DNA from 2 places in the Shewanella sp. SW24 genome. Region 1 is predicted to be linked to the other one. Evidence: riboswitches for the same ligand, from Rfam matches in the RefSeq annotation. Region 1 holds a riboswitch; the other holds the start of a gene.
What was found. Region 1 has a riboswitch for lysine ahead of lysC (lysine-sensitive aspartokinase 3). Riboswitches for the same ligand answer to the same signal wherever they lie in the genome.

Region 1 (15,635 bases):
GTAAACCATTGCCCAAGCACTTCATGATCCATGCTAAAGCTAGCCAAAAAAGTGCCAGTTAAACTGTTACGCCGAAATTCGTATTCCATTTTATTGTCTCTTTGATCTAAGCCTACTAATGCTAATTTTAACCTATCCTTGGCTAAGTTGCTTGCATCCCTCAGCACATCAAATTTATGTCAATTAACGTTTACCTCATGTCGTTAAGCATAAGTACTGACTTCATTTTCATGACAAAATCAGTTAGTTTGTTTGGATGATTTTGAAAGTTAAATGGAATGCGATATGCACGAAGGGTTTATCTACAGTTTAGTGCTCAGCGGCGCCCAAGCGGGTTCCACCTTGAGCCTAGAACAGATCGAAAAATGGGATCCTCAGGATGGCCTACTCTGGTTACACCTTCGCTATCGCAATAAAAAGGCACGCCACTGGATACTCAATAGCGGTCTGCCTAAGGTCGAAAGTGATGCCCTACTCGCCCAAGACACTCGTCCCCGCGCTGTGATTACAGGTGAAGGCATATTACTCGCATTACGCGGCGTTAACCTCAACCCCAATTCTGCTCCAGAAGACATGGTGGCAGTGCGTATCTATGCCGATAAACAGCGTATCATTTCCACCTGCGATCGCGAGTTACAGTCGGTCAAAGATGTCGCCGAGCTGATCCTTGAGGGAAATGGGCCTACAACTACAGGGGACTTTATCGTCGCAATCTGCGAGCGACTGACCAATCGTAAAGTCGAGTTTATTGATAAATTGGAAGAACAGCTCTCTGATTTAGAAGAACTCGTCGTCTCAGGCAATGTTAAAGATTTACGTACCGATATCGCCGAACTGCGCCGTCAAACTGTGGCCATCCGCCGCTATTTAGCCCCACAGCGCGAAGCATTCTCGAAAATGATTTCCGAGCAATTCAGCCTATTTAAAGATACCGAGCGACTCAAGCTAAGGGAAACAAACGATAAACTTATCCGCACCATTGAAGATCTCGATGCCCTGCGCGATAGAGCCAATGTGACTCAAGAAGAATTACTCAGTCAGCAATCGGAGCAACTCAACAAACGCTTATACTTCTTATCCTTAGTGTCAGCAATCTTCTTACCGCTAGGCTTTTTAACAGGCTTACTTGGGGTCAATATTGGCGGGATACCGGGCGCGGACAACACTTGGGCCTTCGCCACCTTCTGCGGAATATTAATCTCACTCGTCGCCCTGCAAATGGCGCTGTTTTATCGATTCAAGTGGTTATAGCCACCTTAAAACAACGCCAATCCTAATCGATTGGCTTTGTTTTCTCTCAGTCCCATAAACTAATTGTTATGGGCTAATGCTTATGCTCTAAGCGGGCGATTATGTCGTTGGCAACTCAAACGCATGAGTCATGACTTTATAAAGCTCTGTTCCTTGGTGCACTGATGCCGAAGCAAAGTGCAAAATCGGCACGCAGTCCTGCGGCAAACTAACCGTTTTTAGCTCATCCGCCGTACCGTATAAATCCATTCGCAGTAAATTTACTAAGGGCTGCCCCGCAGCTAATGGCTCGCCCACAGGTGCAAGGTATTCCACTAAACCAGAACTTGGCGCGTGATATTTTTTATAGTCTTTTAGATAACAACCAAAGCGCGGCATTTTAGCGGGCGCAACGGTTTCAGCGATCACGCCTCGGTGGCTTAAATATGCCAAAATCCCTTGTGCATCAACCAGTGCATCCTCAAGACAGACGCGCTCTTGGCTCGCCAATTCCAACGTTAACGCTGACACTGCAACTCCTAAATCGCGCCCTTGTGATTTTGCAAAATCACTCAATTGCCACCATGGACAAAACGCAGCCTCATCCATGGCGCCACCAAAGGCATTGGGGATAATGAGCGTATAAGGGATCGACAAAAACTGCGCAGCAGCTAAGTCATATTCGGGACAATACAAATGTTTACAGGATTTAGGACCCGTATGCAGATCGAGCACTATATCCGCGCCATGGGCCATAATCTGCAGATTAACCGCGAGCCTATGGCCAGTAGTAATGCCCCATTCATGACGCAATTTTTGCTGACAGGCTTCAACCAAAGTACTGCGATAGGCTTGTATCAGCTCGCTATCACTCAGCTTGGCATGTTCGCCATACCAAGTCGGCAAATCAATAGCATGATTCAAATACTCACGATTCCAATTCGCCCCCGTAATAGGATCAAATCGGCCAAGGGTAAACTCACCACTTTTTTGGTTGATCCCGAGTGGATTCGCCAATGGCACTAAGGTGATTTCGCCGCGGATGTCACAGTGTTCAAGCTGCTTCATCAACTGATAAATCACCGCATTACCTTGTACTTCAGCACCGTGAACATTGGCCTGAATATACACTTTGGGGCCAGTCGCCTTATCGTCACTCGGCTTGAAATGGTAGATAGGCAAAGTGAGTGCTTGCCCTGCGGCAAGCTCCCCGATTTGCAGAGACGATGTTGTCGGCAACATACTAAACGCCTTCGAACAGATTTTGATGCAGCGATTTAACCACTTGCGCCGCTTCCGATTCTGCTACTAACACGCACAGATTATGTGGGCTGGCACCTTGGCAAATCATCCGAACATTGTGTGGTTCTAACACTTCAAACACACGACGACAAATACCAGGCGTCGTCGCGATGCGATTACCGATAATCGCCACCAAGGCCAGTCCATCTTCGACGCGCACACGACAATGCTGTGATAATTCTTGCAGCAATGCCTCACTCAACAGACCTTGACCACTCGAATCTGAACCAGTTTTATCGAGGGTTAGAGACACATTCACTTCTGATGTGGTAATCAAATCCACACTGATCTTATGTCGCGCTAATGTCGCAAAGGTTTCCGCTAAAAAGCCCTGCGCATGCAGCATTTGCAAGCTGTGAAGATTTAACAGGGTTTGATCGCGGCGCAAAGCCACAGCGCGGAATACGGGCGCATCTTCCACTTGATGACGGATCCAAGTCCCGCCCTTTTCAGGCTCTTTACTTGAACCCACAAACACTTGAATTTGCTGACGAACGGCAGGAAGAATAGTCGCTGGGTGCAATACCTTGGCACCAAAGGTCGCCATCTCGGCAGCCTCATTGAAACTGATCTCGGCAATCGGAAAGGCATTGGGCGCAAGACGCGGATCGGTTGTATAAATCCCCGCAACATCGGTCCAAATCTCGACTGCTGAGGCGCGTAACGCTTCAGCTAACAGTGCAGCAGAATAGTCACTACCACCACGACCTAACGTTGTTGTTTGTCCCGCTTCATCGGCACCGATAAAGCCTTGCGTGACAATCACTTGTTCCGCTAACAGTGGCTGTAGATAATCACGAGCTAAAGTCGCAATCTGCTCAACCTGAGGTTCCGCGCGGCCAAAGTGGCTGTCAGTACGTAACACTCGGCGCACATCGAAGGCACTGGAGTTAACACCTTTCTCGCGGATCACCGCCGAAAACAACGCCGAAGAACATTGCTCACCGAGGGACAACAACTCATCCATAGTCGCTTTGCTGCGTTGTGATGCGAGCGCTTCACTCAATACCGACATGCGACTCAATAATTTATCTAATGCGGCGGCCACATCGTTAGGACGACCGAGCTTATCTAAAATCGCATATTGAATTTGGGCAATTTGTTTTAATCGCTGTAATCGTCCATCGTCGTTGATCGATTCTTGGGTCAATTCCACTAGCAAATTAGTCACGCCGCTCGAAGCGCTGACCACGACTAAACGGCAATCAGGATTAGCTAACACTATGTCGGCACAGCGATTCATAGCGTTATAGTCGGCGACTGAGGTGCCACCAAATTTTGCGACAACGAAGGACATTAGCGCACCTCCGTGAAACACGTAGGGCAAGAAATAAACGCAGATTGAATAAAATATTGATTAACTAACATGATCACACTCCGAACTAACTTCGTTCGAAGAGCCTGGTGCTCAATGATAACGCACCCCAAAAGAAGGGAAACAGCAATCGTCACCAGAAGCTCTCCACCAATTACAGGTGACAATCGTCAGGATTCAGCCTGAGCGACCGACATAAACATGCAGCAACCATATCTATGCCTCGGCGCTAATCTCCCTCATCAGTCATCGCTGGAGTTTGTGCTCCTCTGACCGACTACCTAGTTAACGCTCCTCTTCTGTTCCTTTCCTAGGAAAGGGACGAAAAAAGTAGCAATAAACCCCTAATGAAGTCAATGCTAATTTCATAACAAATGAACAATTTAAATAAAATCTTTTGAAAACAACTAAGTGTTCAAATCGGGTAGCTCGTATACCAGCTGCACATAATCTCTAAATTTGCCTAAACACACTTCATCATGTCCATCCAAGGTGCAAGGCACTAAGCTCACATCCCCTTGTTCGACAACATAAATCGCATATTGATTAAATTTCTTACCCAATTGCAATGCCATCGTTCTATCGATAAACACGGCCCAACTTTTTTCCATGTGGGATAAATCCGGTGCTGCGCCCACTAAAGCACGATAAGGGCTACCGAGTAATTCAATTTCACGGAGAAGTTGGCGATCGAGTAAACGGTTTTGGCTAGGAGAGAGAAGCTTTGAAGCGGGATTATGAGCGGTAATAACAGCAAAGGAAAAATCACAGGATAATGCTTGAGTCAGCAAAAACAACGGCGCTTGGTAACATTGCCACAAATTTTGAGTCGTATTGTCCATTGGTAGTCTAGTCGAAAAATGAACCCAAGCTAGTGTAGCAGAGTGATTGTAAAATCCAAAGAGGCGTGAACTGGCTCACAGGAATAAGAAATACATTAGTTATACTAATCAATAGCTAAAGTAAATATCATGGTAAAAACCCCTGCTCACCTAAAATTTGTTAACATTTCATTTGTTAACAAATGACTAAAACGAGTACAATGTACGTACTGGTGAGTTGAAACAGATTGAGCAAGATGCTTATCGTTCAATACAGTTTGTTACATATATCGCTTAAAGTAACGTGAACTGACCGGGCATCTGTTTAAAATCTGTTCTACATTTGATTTGTCTTTTAAACATTTAAAAAAACAATAGTTAAGGAACTTATTCTAACTATTGCTTATCGAAGTTGGTACTGATTACGTTTTCTCGTATTACACTTAAACGTGCACTTAATCTACATCCAGATATAGATGTCACCGTAAAGATTTTCCTTTTGAGCACAAAGCAGTTCAAGGAAGTATCAACGCTTTTATGAATATAAGAGCCCGAAGTAAGTTGCTCTTATTGGTTAGTATAAACTGATTAAAATTTAGGTAAATAATATGCAAAATCCGCACATTCTGATCGTTGAAGATGAAGCCGTTACCCGTAACACGCTGAGAAGTATTTTCGAGGCAGAAGGGTATGTGGTAACTGAGGCCAATGATGGCGCAGAAATGCATAAGGCTATGCAGGAAAACAAAATTAACTTGGTCGTTATGGACATTAACTTGCCAGGTAAGAATGGTCTATTGTTGGCACGTGAACTACGTGAAATCAACAACATCGGTCTTATCTTCCTGACAGGTCGTGACAACGAAGTCGACAAAATTCTTGGACTTGAAATTGGCGCGGACGATTATATTACCAAGCCGTTCAACCCACGTGAATTAACGATTCGTGCTCGTAACCTTCTGACTCGTGTCAACAGCGCTGGCGCTGAAGTCGAAGAAAAGAGCTCAGTAGAATACTACCGCTTCAATGATTGGAGCTTAGAGATCAACAGCCGTTCATTAGTGAGCCCACAGGGTGAATCTTACAAACTGCCACGTAGCGAGTTCCGCGCTATGCTGCACTTTGTTGAAAACCCAGGCAAAATTTTGACTCGTGCCGATCTACTGATGAAAATGACTGGCCGTGAACTTAAGCCACACGATCGTACTGTAGACGTGACTATCCGTCGTATCCGTAAGCATTTCGAAAGCTTGCCAGATACGCCAGAAATCATCGCGACTATTCACGGTGAAGGCTATCGTTTTTGCGGTAACTTAGAAGGCTAATCGCCCGCTAAGCGACATCCGCATTAATTGGTTTGATAAAAATCGATTCACAAAAAACCAGATCCTAGGATCTGGTTTTTTTATGCCTGCTATTTGGCGTTTTTCAACTGCCTATCGAGGAAATCTGCCAGTGAGCGATATAAGTAATTACGCACTTTCTCGCCACGCATCGAATGTTTAGATCCAGGATAATCGATCATCTGGAACAGTTTGCCCTCATCCTGCAACGCCTTATAAACCCGAGTGCTGTTTTCAAACAAGACGTTATCATCGGCCATGCCGTGATACATCAACAAACCCGCTTGATAGTTTTTCACATAAGGGAACACACTGCTGGCTTCATAACCTTTTTCATTCCCCTCAGGATGGGCTAAGTAACGCTCAGTATAATGGGTGTCATATAAGCGCCAGTCGGTTACAGGTGCACCCGAAATCGCGGCTTTAAAGTAATCCGGCGCCTTAAATAAACTCATCAAGGCCATGTAACCGCCGTAGCTGTGGCCGTAAATCGCTACATTATCGGCATCGACAAATGGCAGACTTCGTAAATAGTCCACTCCCACTTTTTGATCCTTGACTTCAGCTTCACCCAAATGACGGTAAATCACTTGCTCAAACTTTGTGCCCCTGTGGGCGCTGCCGCGGTTATCCAACTGGAACACCACATAGCCTTGTTGCACCAGATACTGGGTAAAGTAGTCCTGCTCGCTCCAACTGTTGGTCACTAACTGTGCGTGCGGCCCACCGTAAACCCGCACTACGACAGGGTATTTCTTGCTCGCATCGAAGGGAACAGGTTTGAATAAACGGGTTTGTAACACTTGGCCATCTTCGGCTTTCAGTTCACCAAATTCAGGGATTTGCCACAGACCCGCATAGTCATATAAAGGATGGCCTTGCTTGACTTCATTTTGCTCAACCCAAGCCAGTTGTTGGCCCTTGTCACCGTGTAAACTGATCTGCGGTGGCTGAGATAAGCTATTGAAATAATCCAGATACACACTTTGATTGTCGGCAAACACAGGATCGTGCATGCCCGCTTGCTTGCTTACCCGCTCAACCTTGCCACCCGCTAAAGGCATGCGATAAAGTTGTTTCTCGATTGGCGTATCTTTGCGGCCAGTGAAATATACCCAACCTGCGGTTTCATCTATGTATTCCAACGCATCGACAGCCCACTCGCCCTGAGTCAATTGGGTTTTAAGTTTGCCTTTTAAGTCAAAAAGATACAGATGATTAAAGCCGTCACGCTCAGACGCCCAAATAAAGGCAGACTGCTGCTTTAAGAAGTGCAGATCGTTATTGAGGTTCACCCAAGCGTTACTGCGTTCTTTCACTAAGGTTTTTGGCTTAGTCAGTGAATCTAACGCCACCAGTTGCAAATCTAGCTTATGTTGATCGCGACTCTGCCACTGGAACGACAAATATTTGCTATCGGGCAACCAATCGACCCGCGGCAGGTAAATATCTTTGCTCTTGTCTTCGCTATTCTCATCGCTATGATCTTCGCGCAGCTTCACCCAATTGATAGCCTTATCTTTTAACGTGACCACACCGAGGGCGATGTCGACATTGTTTTTGCCGGCATAGGGATAGCGCTGCTCAGTAAGTTTAATACCGTCAGCATAGATTTCGTTACGGGTTACTTGCTCGACACCGGACTCATCAATACGGGTGAAGGCGATAGCCGATTCATCGGGCGCCCACCAATAACCCGTCATGCGATCCATTTCCTCCTGAGCGACAAACTCGGCCATGGCATTTTTAATCGCCCCGCCGCCATCGGTTGTCATAGCTTGGAGCTTTCTGGTTGCCAGATCTAACACATACAAATTTTGGTCCCGCACGAAAGACACAAAATGTCCCTTGGGTGATAGGCGCGCATCTGTGGCAAACCCTTCGCCAATGGGAAGTTGGCTGACACTGTTATCCACTAATGAAAAATAATACAGATTACCAGCAGCCGGAATTAATAGCGCTTGGCTATCATCGGCCCAGAAGTACTCCATAATGCCTTCACCATAAATACGTTGGCGTTCGCGGCGGGCCTTTTCTTCATCGGATAATTCATTGCTTGCCAACTTATCTGCATTGAGCAATAGGCTAGATTTTCCCGTCTTTACATCCATCTGCCAGAGATCATAAAAGTTTTGATTGTCTTTACGGCCCGCAAGATAAGTGACGCGCTGACCATCGGGTGACAGTTTCAAACCACGAGGACTGGTGCCCGCTAATGCGGGCGAGGCATTCATTCGCTCAATCGTCAGTGGCAGTTTGCCGCCTTCCATTGCAAAAGCTGGGGTAATTGAAAACATAGCTGTCGAAATCATGGCCATTTGGCTCGCTATCAGTAGGGGAACGGCGCGCACCTTAAGTGAGCACGCAGGGAACCAAGTTAACCTATTTTTAATCATTATTATTCCTTGGAAACATAATCGCCTAAGATGTCAGCGATTAAAAACAAGCCGACATTGTGCCAGAGGCAAACCCTAAATAGAAATAGCATGCAATATGCCGATACAAATTAGGCCCTTGCGCCAAGCCCAATCCAAATAATCCCAAAAAGCCCTAATATTCGCTAAAAGCATCAGCAACATCGCTGAAATTGTCGACTAACTGAGTTATCATTCGCGGCAAATAACGAAATTGACCTCATTGTTGAACCTCTAAAGGACATAACATGCAGACTCTGGCCCAGCACCTGACCTCACAGGCAGTGAACGACTCCCTCTCCCACCTAATTTTAACCTTAGCCGACACCTCAAAAGCCATTAGCCATGCCGTTCGCCACGGTGCACTTGCGGGCGTGTTAGGCGCGACTGAGCAAGAAAACGTCCAAGGTGAAACCCAGAAAAAACTGGATATCATCACCAACGACATGCTCAAAGATGCCTTAAAAGCTGACGGTACAGTGCGCGGTTTGGCGTCGGAAGAAGAAGATCATGTGGTTGAAGTCAGCCGAAATGGTCAATATCTGGTGTGTTTCGATCCACTTGATGGTTCATCTAATATCGATATTAACTCATTAGTCGGCACCATTTTCTCCGTCCTGCCCGCCCCTGCTGGCGAGCTGACTGAAACTAGTTTTTTACAATCTGGCCGCGCACAATTAGCCGCAGGTTATGTACTTTATGGTCCATCAACCATGCTGGCATTAACCACAGGCCAAGGCGTGCAACTCTTTACTTTGCACCCAGAAACCAATGAGTTTTTACTGACGAATGCCGCCATGAGCATTAGCCCAGACACAGCCGAATTTGCCATTAATATGTCGAACCAGCGTTTTTGGGAAGCGCCAATGCAAACCTATATTGCCGATTTACTGCTCGGTAAAATTGGCCCACGCGAAAAATCATTCAACATGCGCTGGATTGCGGCCATGGTTGGCGATGTACACCGCGTGCTATCTCGTGGCGGTATTTTCACTTACCCAACCGACAATAAAGATCCTAAAAAACCGTACAAACTGCGCTTGATGTACGAAGCCAACCCAATGGCCTTCTTAGTCGAACAAGCTGGCGGTAAGGCTTCTACCGGTTATGAAACCATTTTGGATATTCAACCAACACAAATTCACCAACGTGTTGCCGTCATCCTAGGCAGCAGCAACGAAGTCGACGCTTGCCTGAGCTACCACGGTATCGATTACAGCGAAGAGCCAAATATAGAGTAAGCCGAATCGCTTAGATTTTGATTTTTATGATAAAAGCCACTGACCACAGTGGCTTTTTTGTTATTTATACGGCCTTGCTGCCGAGAAAGTCGTAGGGCTTCACCCCACACCCGACCAAGGAGGACTGCTCGTCCTATCCTCCTTGGATGCTCCATGACGTCCCCAACTGAGTTGAAAGCCCCTTGTGCTCATTGCCAAATCTGCTATCGCTTCCGAAGGATGCGTCCCTGCACCTGCGAAAGCTAGCTCGGCATCCATGCCGAGACTCACGCAATTTGTCTATTCGCCCTGCGGCAACTCCGAGGGGATGGTGTATTCCTCAGACACTAGAGTTATTGGAAAGTAATCAAGGCATAAAAATGAAGCCTATTTGCTCTTTTGCCTTTAATAAAGAGTCTTCAATGCCCTTCTGCAACTTCGCAGGGAAAGATGAACTTCTGAAATCTAGGTGTCGGCTGTTAATCCTGAAAGAGTTATGCATGTTCTATCTTTGCTCTATCTTTGTTCAGTCAAACTCGATACCAAAGAAATGTATAATTCTGTAACGATCGAGCTTGCTCCTTGCAGATACTCTAATTAATGCTTGATGCAGGTTTCGTCCAAAGATATCTTTTGGATTGTCGCCCTCAGTAGGTCTAAAAATACCCATACTTTCGCGAACCACTTGCATAAGATCACAATTGTTGTCACCAACTAAAAACTCGTATATTTCATCGATACTATGATTACCTAAATACTCTTCGTCTTCAGGATTCCAGCTACGGTTCTTAACTATTTTAGATAAAACGGCGTAGATTGAATGATGTTGAAAAATGACTTTCTCTTTACTAGAAATTATTTCAATGAGTTCTGCATTAGTTGTAATTTTTTTCAGCTGCATTAATAAATCAGGACTATCACTATCTAGGTTTAAAGTAACAAATTTATCAATCCAATAACTTTTATCAAAGTCTTCTTTTAGTTCCATCAACGTATCTAGTATAGGATGTAGTTCCCTAACAGAGATTGAGTTCAAATGTTCTGAAAGGAATCCTTCTAAGCCTCTAATCACATCATTGCTAGTGGAAAGGAAGTTGTTATTATAGAAACCCCAGACTTCCGTTAATCTTGATGAAACATCTCTATCAATTTGTCTTTTGTTAAGACGCGATATATTTTCAATAAATAAAGCCTCATCCATCCAACCATCCTCGATATATTTGATGATTTCAGCCTCATGATCTGCATAATAAATATACCCAAGTGAAGAAATACGCCTTTGAAGATTTTTATCAACGTCCTCATTTTTTAACGAGAAACTAAATACGCGTTCAATTTCATTAGCTCGAATACTGATACTTGGCTCATGATGAACATACGTAAGTATCACAATCGTGGTAAGTAGGTCATGTCTGACGGCTTCTTCTGAAGAAGCTATGAAATTCATCAAAGCATCAACATTCCATTTTATGTGCTTAATTATTCTAATATTATTTAGGCCTTCAGACTTGAATATGTCGCAAATCAAATCTCTACATATGTGGTTTCTAAACTCAACATCAATATTGTTAGCAGGATTAGGTGAATACTTTAACTCTAAATCTATAACTTTTTCTCGATATAGATCGATTTCTTTTTTATCTTCATCATTTAAAGTGTCATCATTAAATATTAATACAATTTTACAATGACTTGACTCACTTAAGTTTGATACATAGCCAAGTAAAGTGGACATTGAGAACTTTTTAGACTTTCTTTCTAAATCATCGATGCAAATCAGGTAATCATCTACAAGTGAGTTTTCAATAACATAAATTGCATTTGCATACTTTGATATTTGAGGGATACTTTTTGCTATGTTTCCAATTTTCTTTAAATTAGACTTAATGGTAGCTGACTTGCTATCAGAGCTTATTGCATGAGCATTGTAGAATACACCAGACTGCAGTTCTTTTAACCCATCTAGACCAAAGAGAGAAACATAAGAATAGTTAGAAAAACCAAGTGAACTGAAATGCTTGTTGACGATCTCATTCCATTTAAAAGTTTTCCCTACTCCCCATTTTCCTTTGATAACCAGAACTTTTTTCTCTTTATGTTTGAGAAACGCAACTACATTTTCTTCAAAATTTTCCACATTACCACCATAAATAAATCGTATAACAGGTTATGGCCCGAAACTCTAATTATCACCTAGCATATGTTTTGGCTAGATTAATATACATTTCGAATAAATTATTATTGTATGACACTAACTTAGCATTAAGTCTTCAGATGTGACAACAAATGAAAAATGAGACAGCACAACTCTTTCCAGGTTTACAACCCACACACTAGTTACTGAAGTTCACCTCCCCCTGCGAAGTTGCTGAAGGGCGTTGAAGAGAATCGCGTGACGCAGACAGGACGTCTGCGTAGCTTTCGGGGGGAAGGGACGCCCCATCGGAAGCGTTAGCTATTTTCGAATAAGCACGAAGCTAGTATCTAATGCATGTAACTTCGCAAGGGGCGTCATGGAGCATCCAAGGAGGATAGGACGAGCAGTCCTCCTTGGTCGGGTGTGGGGTGAAGCCCCACGACTTTGATTCACCTCGGCCGTAAGGCCGTATAAATCTGCAACTACAATATGGACGTGAACTAAAAATCGAAGGTTCTACATCAGTAGAATTAACAATTAAAAAGACAAGGACGAGGACGAGCAGTCCTCCTTGGTCGACTCTTGATTAAACGTCAGGGGTGAAGCCCCACGACTTTAATTCACCTAGGCCGTAAGGCCACAAAGCCAAAAGCTACGTAGCAAGTGCGAAATGTGGCGCAAAGAAAGTCACGACGGGTACAAACTCCAAAGCACAAATCTGCCACCACAGCCGCAAGGCCAGCGTGAGTGACCATAGCTGGACTCACACATTTTATAAATCAAGAAGCCAACGCCCCGCAGCATGGTTGGCGGGGATTGGTATTTTGTGGCATAAGCGGTGAATTAAAGCCAGATAAGAGCTGCCGCTCCTGTTTGTCGTCTGTCAATTGAATACATCAAACAGGCGGCTTTACTGACATTGCTATTTTACTTCCAACCGATTATTTACCGAGTGCACACCAGAGGTTGCTGCCGTCACCCGTTCAGCTTGGTCTTTCTGAGCTTGGCTATTTACATTGCCGGAAATGGTGACATCGCCCTTGCGGGTTTCTATCTGAATATCTAAATTTTGTAGCTGCTGATCAGCGATCAACGCAGTATTAACTGCTGTGGCAATTTTAATATCATCACCAGTACCATCCTCGGTTGTTACAGTTAAGTCTGGTGTACCTGTTTGAGTATTCACATTGCCACTATCACAACCGTTAAGCAGCAAACTACCAACGAGTACAACACCAGCGGTAACGAACGTAAGTTTCATGGTTTGCATTATAAGCTCCTTCACACTGCAAAAAGTGCAGGGTAATAACCATAATGCAATAACGCCAGTTTGAGCTCTGTGCGCTGGCAGACATACAAATCGATCTAGGGCGAGATCACTTGTTAGACTCTTGATTAAGCGTCAGGGCTGAAGCCCCACGACTTTGATTCACCTCGGCCATTAGGCCGCAAAGCCAAAATCTACACAATAACCCAAAGATAACCCACTAATTGCTAGCACAAAGATTTTGCTGAATCTTCCAGCGGCGCTGCATCACGGGAATTGAAAAACCATAACAAAACACCACGATTAGAGGCTGAATTTGAAAGCTCAGCTCGGGCCAGAGCATGAAAGCTGCCACACAGGCTAAGGTGCGCACTATCGCATGCACTATGGCCACCTTTTGCGCTGCTAAAACACCGTGGACTAACCACATTAAACCTGTTTGCACCGCAAGGGCGAAAGGCAAAGCCAGATAATTTTCCATAAAAAAGGGAATACTGATACTAAAGGTTAAAAAACTCATCCCCATCGCAGCGAGAAACACAGTCTCAAACCAATTACGCTCAGCGCTTTTCTTAAACGAGATATTCTCGCCTGTCAGCCGCGAAATACCCATGGCAAGGTAGATAATAGAACCAGTACCGATAAAGACCGCCATCACCAACTGCGAAGGAGGTAATACAAAGCTCAATACAAACAGTAGGCTCCACACAATCATGCCAGATAAGGGCATAGCTAAAGCACGTTGTTGACGATATTCGATTAATTGTTGGTCCAGTGATTTATGTTGCATGATTAAGCCTCCTTGTTTAGATGACTTAAGTATCTGCATAAAATGTCCATTACAGCAGTGTGAGTTGTCAGCAATCTAGGATGACAAATGTCACTTCCTTCATCAAAGCCCTAAAATGCCGAGAAAAATGATCATCCATAGCTGAATTTGCTTGGTATTAGGTTGAAAAAAAAGACGATCAGACATATCAAAGGCAGAGCAAATTAAACGATGTAGCGCCACTAACACCCAAATAGGGGTTAAATAACCACAGAGGTTACAAAAAAAGCACAATAACAGCATATAACTCACGCCCTTGTGATTGGGTAATAGCGCGCATAAAGTGCATTATGTTACTGTTTTAGTCATTAGTGACTCGATTTTTTACCGCATTTTAGATAAAGGGTTTAATGGATTATGGAACAAATATTTGAAAAATTAATGTATGCATCGCGCTGGATTATGGCGCCAATTTATTTGGGACTCAGCTTTGTTTTATTGGGCTTAGGCATTAAATTCTTCCAAGAGATCTTCCATATTCTGCCGATCATTTTTGAGATGACTGAAGTGGATTTAGTGCTGGTGACCCTGTCCTTGATTGATATCACCCTCGTGGGCGGCCTGATTGTGATGGTGATGTTTTCTGGCTATGAGAATTTCGTCTCGCAGCTGGATGTGGGCGAAGACAGTGAGAAGCTAAGTTGGCTGGGTAAATTAGATTCTGGCTCACTGAAAAACAAAGTGGCGGCGTCGATTGTGGCGATTTCGTCTATTCACCTACTGAAAATCTTTATGGATGTGAAGAATATCGATAACGACAAAATCATGTGGTATCTGTTAATACACATCACCTTTGTATTATCAGCCTTTGCCATGGGCTATCTGGATAAAATTACTCGCACTAAGTAATGGTGCTAACATAGTTGATGCTAACCTATCAACGTATCAATACCAGCATAGTGAATATAAAAAAAGCCACTGTTTTCAGTGGCTTTTGTTTTTATAGAATACGACTTAATGGCACATTAACTCTTCGCTGACTCAAGCTGATGCACTTTCTCGGTTTGATCCACTATAGTCAATACCGCAGTATCACCAACCACGTTACAGGATGTCAGCACCATATCAATAATCCGATCTAAGGCCGCCACTATGGCAAAGGCTTCTATCGGTAATCCCATTTGATGGATTAACACACCTATCATCACCATGCCGCCACCGGGCACACCACCCGCACCGACAGATAATAGGAAGACACTAAATAACAGCGAAGGCAATTGCTCAGTGGTAATGGGCATGCCAAAGGCGTTGGCGACAAAGAAAATCGCAATAGTGATATAAATCGCCACACCGCCCATGTTCATGGTCGCCCCCAGCGGTACGCCAAAACCAGCAACAGCGCGGTTCACGCCTAACTTGTCCGTTAAAGTACGCATGGTCACGGGAATAGTCGCATTTGAGCTTGCGGTCGAGAGTGAAAACAGCACTTGCTCTTGGGTCTTCTCGCGGAAGGTTTTGGCTGAGATTGGGGTAAATATTCCCACTGCCATAGGATAAACCACAAAAATCCACAGTAGCAACAGCGCGAGGATCAGCACCATATACTCAACCACACTCATAAACACACCTGCATCTAAGGTCGCGCCGAGTTTAAACATCAAGGCAAATACACCATAGGGCGCAAGACTCATCACCACAGAAATCAGTTTCATCATGATTCTATTGGCTGTTTGAAAACCTTGCACAGCACCTGCAACATGCTCCCCTAGGGACTTAATCACACCGCCAAGTAACAAGGCCATAAAGATCACTTGTAG
Region 2 (15,635 bases), on a different contig from region 1:
CGCGGCTGATACAACCTTGGGCAGCTTCTTCAAATATGACACATTGCTTGATGATAATGCCGTTAGCCCCTTTATCTGCCGCATTGCGACGGGCTTCGGTTCTGGCATCGGCAAGTGACGCAGGCGCGCCGTTGGTATCGGCCTGACAGGACTCACCTTCGACTAATCCTTTTAATTCATAATGACCTTTCGGCAAGGTATCGCCTTCATAAAGGACGACATCGGATGCCTTGAAATAGTCATTAATCGCCTCACTGTCCAAATTACTGTTAAAACTGTAGTCGCTTGCACAGGCACTGAGCAGGAGCACTAATGCACTTGAGAGGATAATTTTCATGGTTTGACCTGAGGTTGAGGAGAAAACTGCGCAACCTTGGTAGGTTGCGCCGATGCGATATTATTATCTGAGTAAATTCTACCGCTTAAGGTACTTTTGATAAAGCTGCTGATGGCGATTATTCAGATCTATCTGCCGCCCTTCAATCCAGATAGCCTCAATTTTATTGGTCATAGGGTCGAGAATGTCCCCCTCTGACAGCACGACACTGCCTTGGTATCCCACCGCTATCGCACCTAAATCCTCCACACCTAGCAACTTTGCGGCATCTAAGGTGATGGATTTCAGTGCTTGTTCAGGCGTTAAACCATAAGCGGCGCTGTAACCTGCGGCGTAGGGGAGGTTACGGCTATTCCAGTCCGATGAGAACCCAAGGGCGAAGGGAATACCTGCATTGGCGAGTAAAGATGGGATCTTAAAGGGTAAATCGACTGGCTCATCTTTACGTTTAGGCAGACTCAAGATATGAGGGTAAATGACCCCAGCTTTAACTTCCCTTAGGCTTGAGTCCAAACGCCATGCATCGTATCCGCCGACAATCACCAATTTGAATTGGTATTTTTTCGTCAAGGCGATCACTTGCTCAATTTGGCCAACACTGTCGGCATGGGCAAACAGTGTCGCTTTGCCTTGGTATAGCGGCAGCATAGCCTGCCAGCGCAGGTCGTTGGTCGCGGACTGTGGATCTTCATCCTGGTTTTTGTCTTTGCCGTTGGCCTTATCACTTAAGAAATAGCGATAGCCATCTTCAAAGGCGATATTGAGCTTGTCGATCGCCTGCTGATTTTTCTCGATGGCCTTGGCTTTCTCTTTTTCATCTTCTGGCATGCGTTTGATTTGCGGCCAATAGACATGGAACTGTCCAGCACTTGGTGTCATTGCATCTTCAATCGTCCATGCATCGAGATCCACCAGTACCGATTGTCCTGCTAACCCATCACCGCTCGGAACGATTTGTGCGTGGGTAATGCCGTTGTAACGTATGGTCGGGATGAGCTCCGAATCCGGATTATAGGCTGTGGCCGTGCTGATCTGTGGGTTGATGTAGCCCACCTCGGCGTTATCAACTGTGGGGCGGCTCATTTCAATTTCGACTAAGCCTAAACTGGTATCGAGGGCGATTAAGCCCGGATACAAGTGTTTACCGCTGGCATCGACGACTTGAGTGTCACTGGTTTCTGCGGTTGCACTGTTGATTTGGCTGGTGAGTTGAGCTCCAACGGCCGTGATCTTGCCATTTTCAATCAAGACATCAGTATTGCTGAGCACGCCTTGACTGACTGTGTGCACTGTGGCGTTTTTTATCAGTACGCTGCGACTTTGTTTAGGAGTCGGCACGATATCGTTGGCCATCACTGGGGCCAGCGTGGTGCAAATCGCGCCCAGTAGCGCCGCAAACAAAACGGGTTTAGATGAATGTTGCATTATTTGGCTCCCTGATGAGTGTGGCCCCATGCCTGATAGTGGGTGTCGCAGTGCCACTGTGGCTCGTTAAGTGGCGTGACTTTTTCACCCGCTTTGGCCTGATCATCACTGCTGAGAATTTTTTGGATAAGTGCGGCGCGCTCGTTGACGACCGCTTGCTGGACAATTTGGTCTTGATCGCGGTCAAAGTAGCGTTTTCCTTCAACCCATGCCTGTGTCACTTTGGCGTAAATCGACAGAGGCTCTGCGTTCCACAGCACGATATCGGCCATTTTCCCTGGGGTGAGTGAACCCACAAATTCATCGACTCTTAATTGCTTGGCCGGATTAATAGTGACCATGTTCCAAGCATCTTCCTTCGACATATTGCAATACATCATAGACTTCGCCGCTTCTTGGTTGAGTCTGCGCTGCATTTCATAGTCGTCTGAGTTTATGCTGGTGGTCACGCCTTTATTTTGCATCAAACACGCGTTCTGCGGAATCGCGTCGTACACCTCAAACTTATAGGCCCACCAATCGGCAAAGGTCGATGCGCCAGCGCCATGGGCGGCCAGTTCACTCGCCACTTTGTAACCTTCGAGAACATGGGTAAAGGTTTGCACTTTAAAGTGATAGGCCTCGGCAAGACGGATAAACATCAGAATTTCTGACTGTACGTAAGAATGAATGTGCACATCACGTTGCTGATTTATTACTTCGGCCACAGCCTGCAGGCGATAACTTGGGCGCGGTGCGACGGTTTTTTTCTTATCGCTGGAGCGCAGATCATCATAGGCTTTTAACGCATTCTCATAGGCGATGGCGGCATCGAAGGTCTCTTCAAATAACGCTTTGACTCCCATACGCGTTTGCGGGAAGCGCTGCACAAATTTCTCGCCCCAGTTGCTCTGTTTGACGTTTTCACCTAAAGCAAACTTGATACTGGCGGGCGCATTAGCAAATTTGAGTTGTTCGGCTGGCTCACCCCATTTCATTTTGATCAGTTGCGATTGGCCGCCAATAGGATTGGCGCTGCCGTGGAGTAATTGCGCGCTGGTGACGCCGCCCGCTAAGGCCCGATAGATTGAAATATCGTCGGGATTAATAATATCGCCAATGCGTACCTCAGAGGTAACTGCGTCTGTTCCTTCGTTAGTACCGCCATTAATGGCGATATGCGAGTGTTCATCGACTATGCCGGCGGTGAGGTGTTTACCTGTTGCATCGAGGACTTGATAACCTGATGGTGTACTTAATTGTTGGCCAATTTTTTCGATGCGGCCATTGGCCATCAAGAGATCAGCATGTTCGAGAATGCCTTGCTTATCCGATGTCCACAGGGTGGCATTTTTGATGTGCAGCTTCTCCACCTTAGGTGCTTCGCTCAGTCCGTAAGCAACGTTAGGGAAGGTGAGGTGACTCACTAGGCTCGTGTTGGCTTCATTCTTGGGAGCATGATTGCTTGCTTGGTCTGCTTTTTTGAGCTTTGCAGTTTGAGTCATAGCGACACCGGCAACATTTGTAGTGCGACTTTTTGCATCGACCATACGACCTTGAATGCCGTCATCGGCCATCCACAGCGTAAAGCGGCTAAGGCCATTAATGCCTGCGGCGCTCAAATCGGCAGTAAAGCTCAATCTCCCGTTATCATCTAACTTAAGTTGAGTGAGTAAGATACTTTGTTCGCCACTGCTTAAATTGCCTTGGATGTTGGGTTTATCACTTTTACTTTCATCATGTAGCGATAAATCTAGCGTGAGGTTATTGAGGCTTAATTGGTAATCTCCCAGTAATCGTGCTTGGGGAAGTGAGCGCAGACTTTGCTCCTGACCTTGCAACCAAACACTGTAGATCTGGCCATCTTTAAAGATATTGCCTTTAGTGATAACAAAGTCAGCCATATAACCGGGCGCGAGTTTACCGGTAAAGTCGGCGGTGCCTGTCATCTCTGCGGCTTGGGTGGTGAGTGCCGCGAGAGCGTTTTCTTCACTTAAACCTTGGGCAATGGCTTGGCGTAGGCGCGGCCAGAAGGCATCGGTCTTAATCCCAAACTGCGTTAACGCAAAGGGGATTCCTGCGTTAGCTACCGCCGCAGGGTTGGTCGGTGCACGTTCCCACTGTCTTAAATCCGCCAGTGATACTTCACGATCAGCGTCATCTGTCCCGACATCCGGTGCCTGCGGATAGTTTAAAGGCAAGATCAACGGATAGTTCAGCGCCTTTAACTCATTGATGCGTGAGTATTCTTGACCATTACCAAGTAGGTTGGCTGGCAGTTTATGTTCTTTGAGTAAATGGGCTGCACGTAATTGGTCGTTGAGATTTTTGGTTTCAAAGATAATTTGCTTATCGGCTAAATTATCTAAACGCTCAAAGGCGATATTAAATTCGACTTGATTGTTTATTGCGCCATTGGCAGGTTTGTTTTTATTTTGGTTATACCAATTTGCATCGGCAAAGGTTTGCCTAATAAGTGCAATGCTGCCCATTAATGATGAGGGATAATCTTGTTCAGACGAACCTTTATCAAATGCCATAAAAGGTTGACTGCGGGCGCGATAAATCACTTCATTAGCCGTTTTGTCCGCTAATGAAAGGCTGACACCCGTCCCACGGAAGATACCGTCGAGTTTGCTACTTTGCACACTGGTGAAACCATTATTAATCCACTCTTTTGCGCGTTCTTTATTGGGGTAAACGTAATTAAACCATTCTTTTTCAGAATGAATTGCACCATTTTCCGCATTACCACCGATACGCTTTATATCATAGACGGGGCGAGTGAGCTTAAGTTTGGGATATTCGAATTCAATCCCATAATCGGTAAAAGGATCGATAAATCCGGGATAAATTGTATAACCACTCAAATCGATTCTAAATGCGCCAGCGGGAATGTCGTTGTGCTCAATAATGGCTTTAATTTGATTATTTTCAATTAATAAAGTGGCATCGCTTAAACGCTTTCCCGGGGCAATAATTAATTCAGCATGGGTAAATGCAGTGAGTTTACTGGATGTTGTTCCAGTATTGAGTTGGGCAAATGTTGTTTGTGATACTAAGCTAGCGATTATGCTGCAGCTTATCATTATCTTATTGTTTATCTGCATTATTTTATTCAATCGAGTGAGGGTGAACAAAGAGTAACTGAAAGCAGATGTAAATACTAAGGCTGAATTGTAACGTAATTTGAGCGGGAGTGAGGTGCGGAATTAACGGCTGTTGTTTAAGTTTGAAACGATTGATGGATATAAAAAAGCTCGCAATTAATGCGAGCTTTTATGCAAACTTGTGTTGGCAAATTAGCGCCATCACACTTGGTTGGATTAGATTAAGAAATCTTCCATAGAACGACCTTTGTTGATCTCGTTCTTAAATACGGTAGGCATACGGCCTTGGCCAGTCCATTGAACCATTTCACCGTCAACTTCAATTTGGTATTTAGCTGGACGAGGAGCGCGTTTCTTCGCAGCAGCTTTAACAGCTACGCCACCTAAGTCATCAATTGATAAACCAACGGCTTCCATTTGTTGACGGATTTCTTCAATCTTAGCATTACGAGCTGCCATGGCTTGTTCTTCTTCCTCAGCCATAGACTCGCGTTCTACTAAAATTTTATCTAATTTGTCGGCTAAATCACGTAACTCTTCAACGCTAAGTTCTTTTACTGCAGCTTTAAAACGACGGCCGTGAGTTAATATCTCTAAAAATTCGCTCATATCTATTTTCGTCCCACTCTATTTTTAATACAGGATAATGGTGAACAACACCTAAATGATAGAAACTAATATAGCTCGAATCAAATAAAATTATGCGTTTTAAGGAAATTAAATATTATTTATTTTTTGAACTTTTCTTATTCCCTCAAATAAGTGTCCAAAAAAGTGGCCGTTGCAGCGGATTAAAAAATACAAACAGGCGTTTGACTTTGGTTGACGTTAACGTTAACAGGACGTAAAGTTGCTCTATCCTGCATTGGTATTAACCAATGTTTTGTCCATGTACATGAAAGTGTAGGAAGGAAACCCTATGAAAGTATTGGTGCCCGTTAAGCGCGTTGTTGATGCCAATGTGAAGGTCAGGGTCAAAGCTGACAATACAAGTGTTGACACTGCAAACCTAAAAATGGCGTTGAACCCTTTTTGTGAAATCGCAGTAGAAGAAGCGGTTCGTTTAAAAGAAGCGGGTAGCGCTACTGAAGTGGTTGTTGTCAGTATTGGTAATAAAGCCGTGCAAGAACAACTGCGTACCGCGCTTGCATTAGGCGCAGATCGTGCAATTCATATCGATACTGAAGAAGAGCTCGTGCCAGTGTCTATCGCCAAATTGCTCAAAGCGGTACAAGACAAAGAACAAGCAGAGCTGGTGATTTTTGGTAAGCAATCCATCGATGGTGATAATAACCAAACTGGCCAAATGTTTGCCGCGTTAATGGATATGCCACAGGCGACCTTTGCTTCAGAAATCAAATTAGAAGCGAATACATTACAAGTCACCCGTGAAATTGACGGCGGCATGCAAACTCTCAAATTACCTTTACCTGCTGTCGTGACCGCCGATTTACGTTTGAACGAACCCCGTTACGCTTCATTGCCTAACATAATGAAAGCCAAGCGTAAGCCATTAGAAGTATTTACTGTGGCAGACTTAGGCGTGACGTTAAAGAGTCACCAAACGATTGTGAAGGTCACTCCGCCAGCTGAACGTAAAGCGGGCATCATGGTAGCGTCGGTAGCTGAGCTAGTTGAAAAGTTAAAAAATGAAGCGAAGGTGATCTAAATGGCCATTTTAGTATTAGCTGAACATGATAATGCTGCACTGAAACTCGATACGGCAAAAATTGTTACCGCCGCCCGTGCCATAGGCGATGAAGTACATGTCTTAGTTGCGGGTCACCAATGTGGCGCGGTTGTCCAAGCGGCGCAGGCACTACAAGGTGTTAGCCAAGTACTCGTTGCTGATGCCAGCGTGTATGAAGCGCATTTAGCGGAAAATTTTGCCAAATTGCTGGTGGACTTAGCGCCAAACTATGGTCACATTCTGGCCTCGGCTTCAAGTTTAGGTAAGGACACGCTTCCGCGCGTTGCAGCATTATTAGATGTCGCGCAAATCTCAGAAGTTATTACCGTCGTCAATGCCGATACCTTTGTGCGCCCTGTGTATGCGGGTAACGCCTTAGCGACAGTGCAAAGCCATGATGCCATTAAAGTGATAACAGTGCGCGCCAGTGCGTTTGACGCTGCGCCAGAAGGTAACAGTGCAGCTGTGACGACACTTGATAAAGTGTTTGAAGCGAGAACTCAGTTTGTTTCTCAATCGCTGACAGTTTCTGCCCGTCCAGAGTTAGGCAATGCTGGCATTATTGTATCTGGTGGCCGAGGCATGGGCAGTGGTGAAAACTTCGGCATGTTAGAGCAACTTGCTGACAAGCTCGGTGCAGCAGTTGGCGCATCACGCGCCGCAGTTGACGCAGGTTTTGTGCCTAACGATTTACAAGTAGGTCAAACCGGTAAAATCGTTGCGCCAAACTTGTATATTGCCGTCGGTATTTCTGGCGCGATTCAACATTTAGCCGGCATGAAAGACGCTAAAGTCATCGTTGCAATCAACAAAGATCCTGAAGCGCCGATTTTTCAAGTTGCCGATTATGGACTCGTTGCTGATCTGTTTGAGGCGGTTCCTGAGCTGATTACAAGTCTCAGTTGATTTTATCTGTGATCTAGGTCACATTAAGTGGCTTTGCGGTAGCATCTGCTAAGCCGCTTATGTTTTTATGTGCCTCACGCCCGTGCAAGGGCGTTCTTAGAAGTAGAGGCGCGCCAAATATTAGTAGTGATCAGTAGGGTGATTCCGTTGATCGATTGCGAAAGGATTTGGTGCCGAAGTGGTTCGATTTATCACGATCAACTGCTGGGGTTGTACCTAATAGGTGCAGCACTGCCATAGTATTTTCCGATATGGATTTTGGGAATAGTTACTATGGAGCGCTACTGATAGGACAGGTGACCTTGGGTATCTATTGCCTTTTCCCACCAGTTCAGTCGCCCTCCATTCGTATTTAACGAAGATAATAATCAATGACTGTTATGAATTATGCCGATTCGGCACTTTCCTTGTTGCCGCCTGCGGTGGCTATCGTGTTGGCGATCTTGACTCGCCGTGTACTGCTTTCTTTGGGGTTAGGTATTTTAATTGGTGCTTTATTGCTCAATCAATTTTCACCTTTAGCAACGGGTGAGTTTGTATTTAATGGCGTTAAAGGGCTTTTTTGGACTGATAAAGGTCTAAATTCGTGGAACTTATATATTCTCGGTTTCTTAATTGTACTGGGAATGATTACAGCGTTAATTACCGTAAGTGGCAGCGCGCGGGCTTTTGCCGATTGGGCTCGTTTACATATACGTAATAAACGTGATGCTAAACTATTGACCATGTTTTTAGGTTGCGTAGTTTTTATTGATGATTATTTCAATAGTTTAGTTGTTGGTTCGGTCGCTCGACCTGTTACCGATCGTTATTATGTTTCCCGTGCTAAGTTAGCTTATTTATTAGATTCTACTGCCGCGCCTGTGTGCGTTATTTCTCCAGTTTCGAGCTGGGGCGCTTATATTATCGCACTCATTGGCGGGATATTAACTGCCCATGGTTTTGCTGATACGGGTCATTTGAGTATTTTTATTCAAATGATCCCAATGAACTTTTACGCAATCTTCTCCTTGTTATTATTACTTTTTGTTGTCTTTATGGGATTAGATGTTGGGCCAATGCGTGAGCATGAGCTCAATGCCCAACGTGGTAATTTATACGATGAGTCTAAAGGATTACCGCCTGGGGCTAACGCGGATTTACCTGAAGCCGAAACCGGTAAGATTTTAGGTCTATTTCTGCCGATTACCGTGTTGGTATTTGCAACCCTCTATTTTATGATTAACAGTGGCGCTCAAGTACTCGCGGCGGAAGGGATTGAATTTAATATTATTTCTGCTTTTGAGAAAACCGATGTCAGTTCATCACTTTTCTTTGGTGCATTAATTGGTCTAGCGGTTTCGCTGATATTGAATTTAGTGCAAGGCGTTGAGAAATTGATGATAGTCAAAGGTATAGTGCAGGGCGCTCGCTCTATGCTGCCGGCGATTTACATCCTGTTATTTGCTTGGACAATCGCAGGTGTGATTGGTCAACTCGAAACCGGTAAGTTTATGGCGAGTTTAGCAACAGGAAATATTCCGTTCGCGTTTTTACCCGCCTTAATGTTTGTGCTAGCAGGTATTACCGCGTTCTCAACTGGTACTAGCTGGGGTACGTTCGGGATCATGTTGCCGATTGCTGCTGATATGGCGATGGGAAGTCACACTGGCATGATGTTGCCTATGCTTGCCTCTGTGCTGGCGGGTGCTGTATTTGGCGATCATTGCTCGCCGATTTCCGACACGACTATCTTGTCGTCTACGGGCGCCAGTTGCCACCACATCGACCATGTGGTGACTCAGCTACCTTATGCACTCATTGCGGCGTTTATTAGCTTAGTGGGTTATGTGGCACTTGGATTTACCGAGTCTGTTGTCGCTGGTTTAGTGGCTTGTAGTGTGGCATTTGTGATCAGTATTATCGTACTTAAAATCAAATCTAAAGGCGCAATTAGCTAGACGTTAATTGAAACCTTTCACTGCAAACGTTCACGACAAATAAGTCAAAATAAATCAGCCAGCATTATGCTGGCTGATTTTTTTGGTTAAGGCTGAGTTTGTCTTTATCTATAGCCTATCGCATTAAGGCTATCAACTCTTAGCTTAGCGTGCTTGATCTAGACCGCGGCGTTTAAGTAAGCCTTCTGTGGTGGGTTCTTGTCCGCGGAAGTTTTTGTAGGCGTCCATTGGCGCTATGCTATTACCCACTTCACGGATCGTTTTGCGGTACTTCATGCCGATTTCACGATTGAGCCCGCCTTGGGTTTGTACATAGGCAAACGCATCCGCCGCTAAAATCTCACTCCACATATAAGCGTAATAACTTGCCGAGTAACCGCCGGGGAAGGCGTGGGCAAAATAGGTCGACTTATAACGCGGAGGTACGGCACTAATGTTTAAGCCGTGCTTTTTCAAAGCATTGGCTTCAAAGGTTGGTACATCTTGCAGCGGGGTATCTGGGCTTAATGAATGCCATTCCATGTCTACTAATGCAGCGGCCATGTATTCCAGTGTGTCAAAGCCTTGGTTGAAACTGCCAGATTTCAGTAGTTTTTGCAGCAGTTCATCGGGAATGGGTTTGCCCGTTTCGTAGTGTTTCGCGTAGTTCGCTAACACTTTTGGATGGGCTGCCCAATCTTCTTCAAACGTCGATGGAAATTCGACAAAGTCGCGTGAAACCGAGGTACCCGCCAGACTTGGATAAGTCACTTTAGAGAACATGCCGTGGGTGCCGTGACCCATTTCATGGAACATAGTGGTGACTTCGTTATAGCTGACGAAGGTGGGTTGACCTTCGGGCGCTTTCTTTATGTTCATCACGTTGACGACCACAGGTTTAGTGCCTTCGAGGAAGGATTGACCGACGAACGAACTCATCCAAGCGCCACCACGTTTACCTTCACGGGCAAAATAGTCGGCGTAGAAAATGGCCATGCTTGAGCCATCGGCATCAAACATTTCGTAGGCTTTCACATCGGGATGGTAAACCGGTAAATCTGGGCGTGGTTTTAAGGTGACGCCATAGAGTTCTTTGAGTGTGTAGAATACGCCGTCTTCGAGCACACGGTTAAACTCGAAGTATGGGCGAATGCTATTGGCATCGAGGGCGTATTTTTCTTGGCGAACTTTTTCTGCGTAAAACTCCCAGTCCCACGGTGCCAGTTCAAATTTCCCACCGGTTTTAGTGATCATGGCTTGAATGTCGGCCGCTTCTTTCTCTGTGTTAGCAACTACCGCAGGCACCATTGAACCAAACATGCTGTAAACCGCTTCGGGTGTTTTGGCCATTTGCGGTGCTAATCGATAACTTGCCCAGTTTTCATAGCCTAATAGTGTTGCGCGCTCGGCTCTGAGTTTCGCTAAACGAGATACGAGTGACGCAGTTTCGTTTTCACCAGTTAAGCCACGGTTCGCTGAGGCTTCCCAAATACGCTGGCGTAGCTCACGGTTTTCCAGTGATGCCAACACAGGTTGGCGAGTGGTGTTGGTGATGTTAATCAGATACTTGCCATCGTGACCGGCCGCTTTGGCATCGTTCGCGGCTGAAGCTATTTCACCGTCGGTTAATCCAGCAAGTTCACTTTTTGAATCCACCACAACGGCGATTTCTTTGGTTAAGCGTAATAAACGCTGAGAGAACTCATTCGTTAGTGTTGATTGTTCTTCATTTAACGCGCGGATTTTAACTTTTTGTTCATCGGTAAGTTTAGCGCCAGCCATGATAAAGCGTTGGTGATACACCTCAACCAAACGCACGGCTTCTGGGGTTAACCCTAAGTTGGTGCGGTCGTTATAGATGGCTTCGATACGGGCAAATAGCGCTGGGTTTAAGTTGATATTATCTGAGTGGGCCGCCATTTTTGGCGCCATTTCGCCTTGGATTTTACGCAGTTCTGGATTGCTGTTTGACCCTGCTAAATTATAAAACACGCTTGATGCACGGTTGAGTAGGGCGCCGCTTTTCTCCATAGCCACAATCGTATTATCGAAGGTTGCTGCTGCCGGATTATTGGCTATTGCGAGAATTTCTTGGTACTGCTCTGCCATGCCTTGCTCTAGGGCTGGCGCGAAGTGCTCATTCTTAATGAGGCTAAAATCGGGTGCTTGATATTGCAGGTTACTGGCTTGGAACAGCGGATTTTGGTTTTGTACCGAGATAACGTTAGGTGCTTTAGTTTCTGTGCTGCTGCAACCTGCCATGAATCCGGCGGTGAGAGTGGCGCCGATGGCGATGGCAATAAAACTTTTACGCATAATTGAGTGACTTCCTTTGAATTGTTGTTTTTTAGGACTGTAACGTTAGTAACTTAAATAGGGCTGAAAATGGCTTGTTATCGGGAATGTCTAAGTAAAAAAGGAGCCTCGCATTAGCGAGACTCCTTTGGCTATTTCCTTGCAGGGAAAATAGGTACCGCTTTTTACTTACTTCTTAATCACGCGATGATGAGATGATTAATTAGCGAGTAAACTTGTGGTATTTATCAATACCAGAACTTCTACCTGTGTCATGACATACTGCACAGGATTCAGAGGTCGGTTGTTTAAACCAGTCAGCAACCTTTGGTATGCTGATTTCACCACCGTTGCTTGCCATATGCGCCTTAGCTGAATCGCTAGTGTGGCAGGCATAACAGTTAGCGGTGACTGGGCTTGTCATTTTGCTACCTGGCTCAGCGATGTATTGATTTGGCACTTTGCTTAAATCAATCGCTTTTTCATGACAGGCAACGCAGCTAGTAGAGGCTTCAATCGCGCCTGCACCGTTAGCGGTTTGCGCTTGAGTTCCATCAGCTTTAACTTCACCGACTTTAGCGCCATTACCCCAGTGCCAGCTGTGCACCATAGGACCAAAACCTGCGCCTAAGGCTGCTGAAGTACGTTCCATGCCGTTGTCATGGCAGGCGATACAAGCTTTACCACCTTCATCGAAGGCACCATTTTTGTGGAACGCAGTGGCATCGTTGTGACAAGTAGTACAGCTGTTAGTACTCGCTATCTCACGACGTTCGAAGCCAGAGACCTTTTGAGTGGTGACAGGGTTAACGACATCTGAGTAAGCCGTAAAGGATATGCCCATAGAACCATCATAACCTGTCGCTCTTAGGTTGCCATTACTTTGGTAGCGTTGCTTGCCATCATATTCCATCCAACCAGCGGTACTGAATGTCACGCGGGCAGAATAAACATAGTTAGCATTCACTGCGCTGATATCTGTCAGTAAATGACAGATATTTTTAGTGCCGTCAGTGTTGTAACCATAGTAGTAGTTAGTACGGTTACCTGGGCGACCCACTAAGCTGCCATTTTCATAGGAATGTAAATAAGCGCCCGCATAAACTACGGGTTTCTTAGCGTCATATACTAGCGGGCTAGAATAGTTAAAGTTGTCTTTAATGCTAAAGACGTTACCATCGGTGTCTTTCACTGTCAGCGTTGTACACCAGCCTGGGGCGGTTACTGCAGCCGCAGCACCTGTCGGCGCATAGTGGTCTGTCTTGGTAGAAATATCATCTACTTTAACAGGTGTTGATAGACTCAATTTATACTTAGCGCGAATCGCTTGGCGTTCGGTTATACCCGCTTTGCTTTCGTGCATAATGCGCAGATCCGCACCATTACTTGGGATAATAGCCCCTGGTACGCCACCACTGTCATGGCAATCAATACAACCTGGTCCAGCTACGTTGATGTTTTTAGGTGCTTCAACGTGACAAGATGTACAGTTTTGTACTGAAAAGTCTTTAGTAAAATCTTGGTGATTGATATGACCAATTTTAGATAGGGTGTTTGTCGCATAGCCACCCGTAGAGAAACCTTCAGCATTGACAACTGCGCGGCTAACTGAGCCGTGACACACTAAACAGCCTTCCACGAAGGTGACTTCGCTGTCCATGCCAGTAGCGACATAGCTTGCATGACGACGAGGACTTGTTGAGTAGTCGATATGGCAAGAGTAACAACTATCAGTTGTGGTTGAATGGGTGCCTTCAGGTTTGTTAACGACCAGAGGTTTAGAGGTCGCAATACCATTATTACCACCGACACGTAACCAAACGATACCTTCAGTGCTTGGATTAACCCCTTTCATTGGTACTTTAAATTGGTAATGACCATCAGCTAAAGCGGTCAATTCAGCACCGACGGTTGCTTGAGTTGCTTCACCGCCAATATGGACGTTATCTGTAACACCATTTTTATCAGCTTCGGTGCGGTTAGTGATGAAGCCTTTATCTGTTAGTGCCGCCACTTTGGCTTGAGCATTTAACAGTCCGTTGATTAGGTTATTGTTTTGATCTGTAATTTCAAATTCGTAAGTGATACTGCCTTCGCCAAAGCTATAGTTGATCACTTTGACGTTAGTCATAGTAGAACTGGTGACAGGGGGCGGTGTTCCAGGCTCACCGGGTGTTCCAGGTTCACCAGGTGTTCCAGGGATACCGGGCGTTCCTGGTGCTCCATCTACACCATCTTTACCATCATCGCCACAGCCAACAAGGGCGCCAGTTAGTGCTAAGGCAACTAAATATGCCAGTTTTCTAGAGGTGAAAATTCTCATCATAATCTCCATTTGATCCAATATGCGAATAAAGGACGGAGTGGAGCACTAAAGTTTGCAGGGTAGATTAGTGCTTTGACCGTTGGTCTCAATTTGCAAGCTATCGAATACTTTTCTTTTTTTAATTGAGCACGTTTTGTCTCGAATGAAATATTACTGTTAAATTTGTGTTTGTTTTTTGAGCGCAAGCCCATTTATACCTATTACTTTGGAGGTAGATCGCACTTTTTAAATTTAACTTTTACTAATTTTTCCTTATGAAACAACATTTAAGTTTCAGTTAAGCTTTCATTAACAATTGAACGGCATCGGGGCGTTTTTTATGTTTTTTGCAGGGAAGAGTATTAAATGAAGTGGACTAGAAATATTTCAGGAGGCGATTGGGGATTAAAATGATTGATAAGTTGGTGTCATTGCAGAATTTCATGATAAAAGCTTAGCGGCTGCTAGTGTTCTGATGTGAAGCGCAATGTTAGACTAGCGCTCAATTTGGCTCTGGTAGCAGACGCGTAAGCGATAACGTTTTTAAAGGGTATAAGTCTTGGCTCAATTGTATTTTTATTATTCGGCAATGAACGCGGGTAAATCCACTTCCCTATTACAGTCATCCTATAACTACCGTGAACGCGGTATGAATACTTTGGTCATGACAGCCTCCATAGATGACAGATATGGCAAAGGTAAAGTGGCCTCACGTATTGGCATTGAAACCGAAGCACAGGTATTTAGTAGCCAAGATGATTTGACTCAAATGATTAGCGATGTGCATCAAGCGACGCCATTAAGTTGTGTGCTGGTGGATGAGTGTCAGTTTTTGAGTAAAGAACAGGTTAAGCAGCTGACGCATGTGGTCGATAATATTGATATTCCTGTACTCTGCTATGGCCTAAGAACGGACTTTCAAGGCGAACTTTTTAGCGGCAGTCATTATTTATTAGCTTGGGCCGATAAATTAGTTGAGCTGAAGACTATTTGTCATTGTGGGCGTAAGGCTAACATGGTGGTGCGTCTTGATGGTGAAGGCAAGGTGATGCGCGAGGGTGAGCAAGTGGCGATTGGCGGTAATGAAAGTTACGAGTCTGTTTGTCGCAAACATTTTCGTGAATTTATCTGGGATGCGCATGAATATGTGGGATGAGGCTGAGTTAATAGCGTGTAATTATTGAGCGACTCATTCTTTTTATGCGACTTAAATTAGCTCGTTTTGTTTTTAAGTCATACTGTCTGTTGCCTTAATCGCTGAAAATACCTTGATATCAACAAATTAATATTTGGCAAAATGTACTATCAGCTTAACATTAGTATTGATTAGTGGCGGTTGTGGGTCACAGGCCCCCTTCTTTACAGTGAAGTTAGGTTTGATAAAGTTGGGTACTAAGACTAATTAATAGAGCCGGATAATGGCTAGATGAGTTTGATATCTTGCTTGACTGAGTGGCAACGGATTTGCTGAGTTGCATGAAAGATGAATATTTTAGTGTTTTTTTGGAGCTGTTTTGCCTAATTCCACATCAGAGATGAAGTTCGAAAATTATCGTCCTCGTCCACCACAACCTGAGCCTAAAGCTAAGGTTAAGCCGCCGCGTAAAGCCAGATCAAAGGGCAGGGTCTGGTTCTTATTTTTTATTCTGATTTGCTGCGCTGCATTGCT

Region 2: another riboswitch for lysine. It lies ahead of L5M17_RS18400 (Na+/H+ antiporter NhaC family protein); the one in region 1 lies ahead of lysC (lysine-sensitive aspartokinase 3).

The regions. Positions count from the first base shown of each region.
Region 1 is NZ_JAKKSH010000003.1:146,043-161,677, reverse strand. Features, by position in the region: gene L5M17_RS04775 (YacL family protein) at 1-89, opposite strand, end outside; gene L5M17_RS04770 (zinc transporter ZntB) at 286-1,251, shown strand; gene L5M17_RS04765 (succinylglutamate desuccinylase/aspartoacylase family protein) at 1,351-2,472, opposite strand; gene lysC (lysine-sensitive aspartokinase 3) at 2,474-3,829, opposite strand; lysine riboswitch at 3,980-4,154, opposite strand; gene L5M17_RS04755 (DUF3293 domain-containing protein) at 4,255-4,689, opposite strand; gene arcA (two-component system response regulator ArcA) at 5,277-5,993, shown strand; gene L5M17_RS04745 (S9 family peptidase) at 6,083-8,407, opposite strand; gene L5M17_RS04740 (class 1 fructose-bisphosphatase) at 8,674-9,666, shown strand; gene L5M17_RS04735 (hypothetical protein) at 10,172-11,782, opposite strand; gene L5M17_RS04730 (BON domain-containing protein) at 12,705-13,052, opposite strand; gene L5M17_RS04725 (DUF7010 family protein) at 13,270-13,839, opposite strand; gene L5M17_RS04720 (TIGR00645 family protein) at 14,236-14,727, shown strand; gene L5M17_RS04715 (dicarboxylate/amino acid:cation symporter) at 14,844-15,635, opposite strand, start outside.
Region 2 is NZ_JAKKSH010000027.1:44,889-60,523, reverse strand. Features, by position in the region: gene rcsF (Rcs stress response system protein RcsF) at 1-337, opposite strand, end outside; gene L5M17_RS18425 (amidohydrolase family protein) at 416-1,762, opposite strand; gene L5M17_RS18420 (amidohydrolase family protein) at 1,762-4,851, opposite strand; gene L5M17_RS18415 (H-NS family nucleoid-associated regulatory protein) at 5,068-5,460, opposite strand; gene L5M17_RS18410 (electron transfer flavoprotein subunit beta/FixA family protein) at 5,771-6,520, shown strand; gene L5M17_RS18405 (electron transfer flavoprotein subunit alpha/FixB family protein) at 6,521-7,447, shown strand; lysine riboswitch at 7,543-7,739, shown strand; gene L5M17_RS18400 (Na+/H+ antiporter NhaC family protein) at 7,819-9,387, shown strand; gene L5M17_RS18395 (M3 family metallopeptidase) at 9,532-11,682, opposite strand; gene L5M17_RS18390 (multiheme c-type cytochrome) at 11,885-13,984, opposite strand; gene L5M17_RS18385 (thymidine kinase) at 14,526-15,122, shown strand; gene L5M17_RS18380 (transglycosylase domain-containing protein) at 15,481-15,635, shown strand, end outside.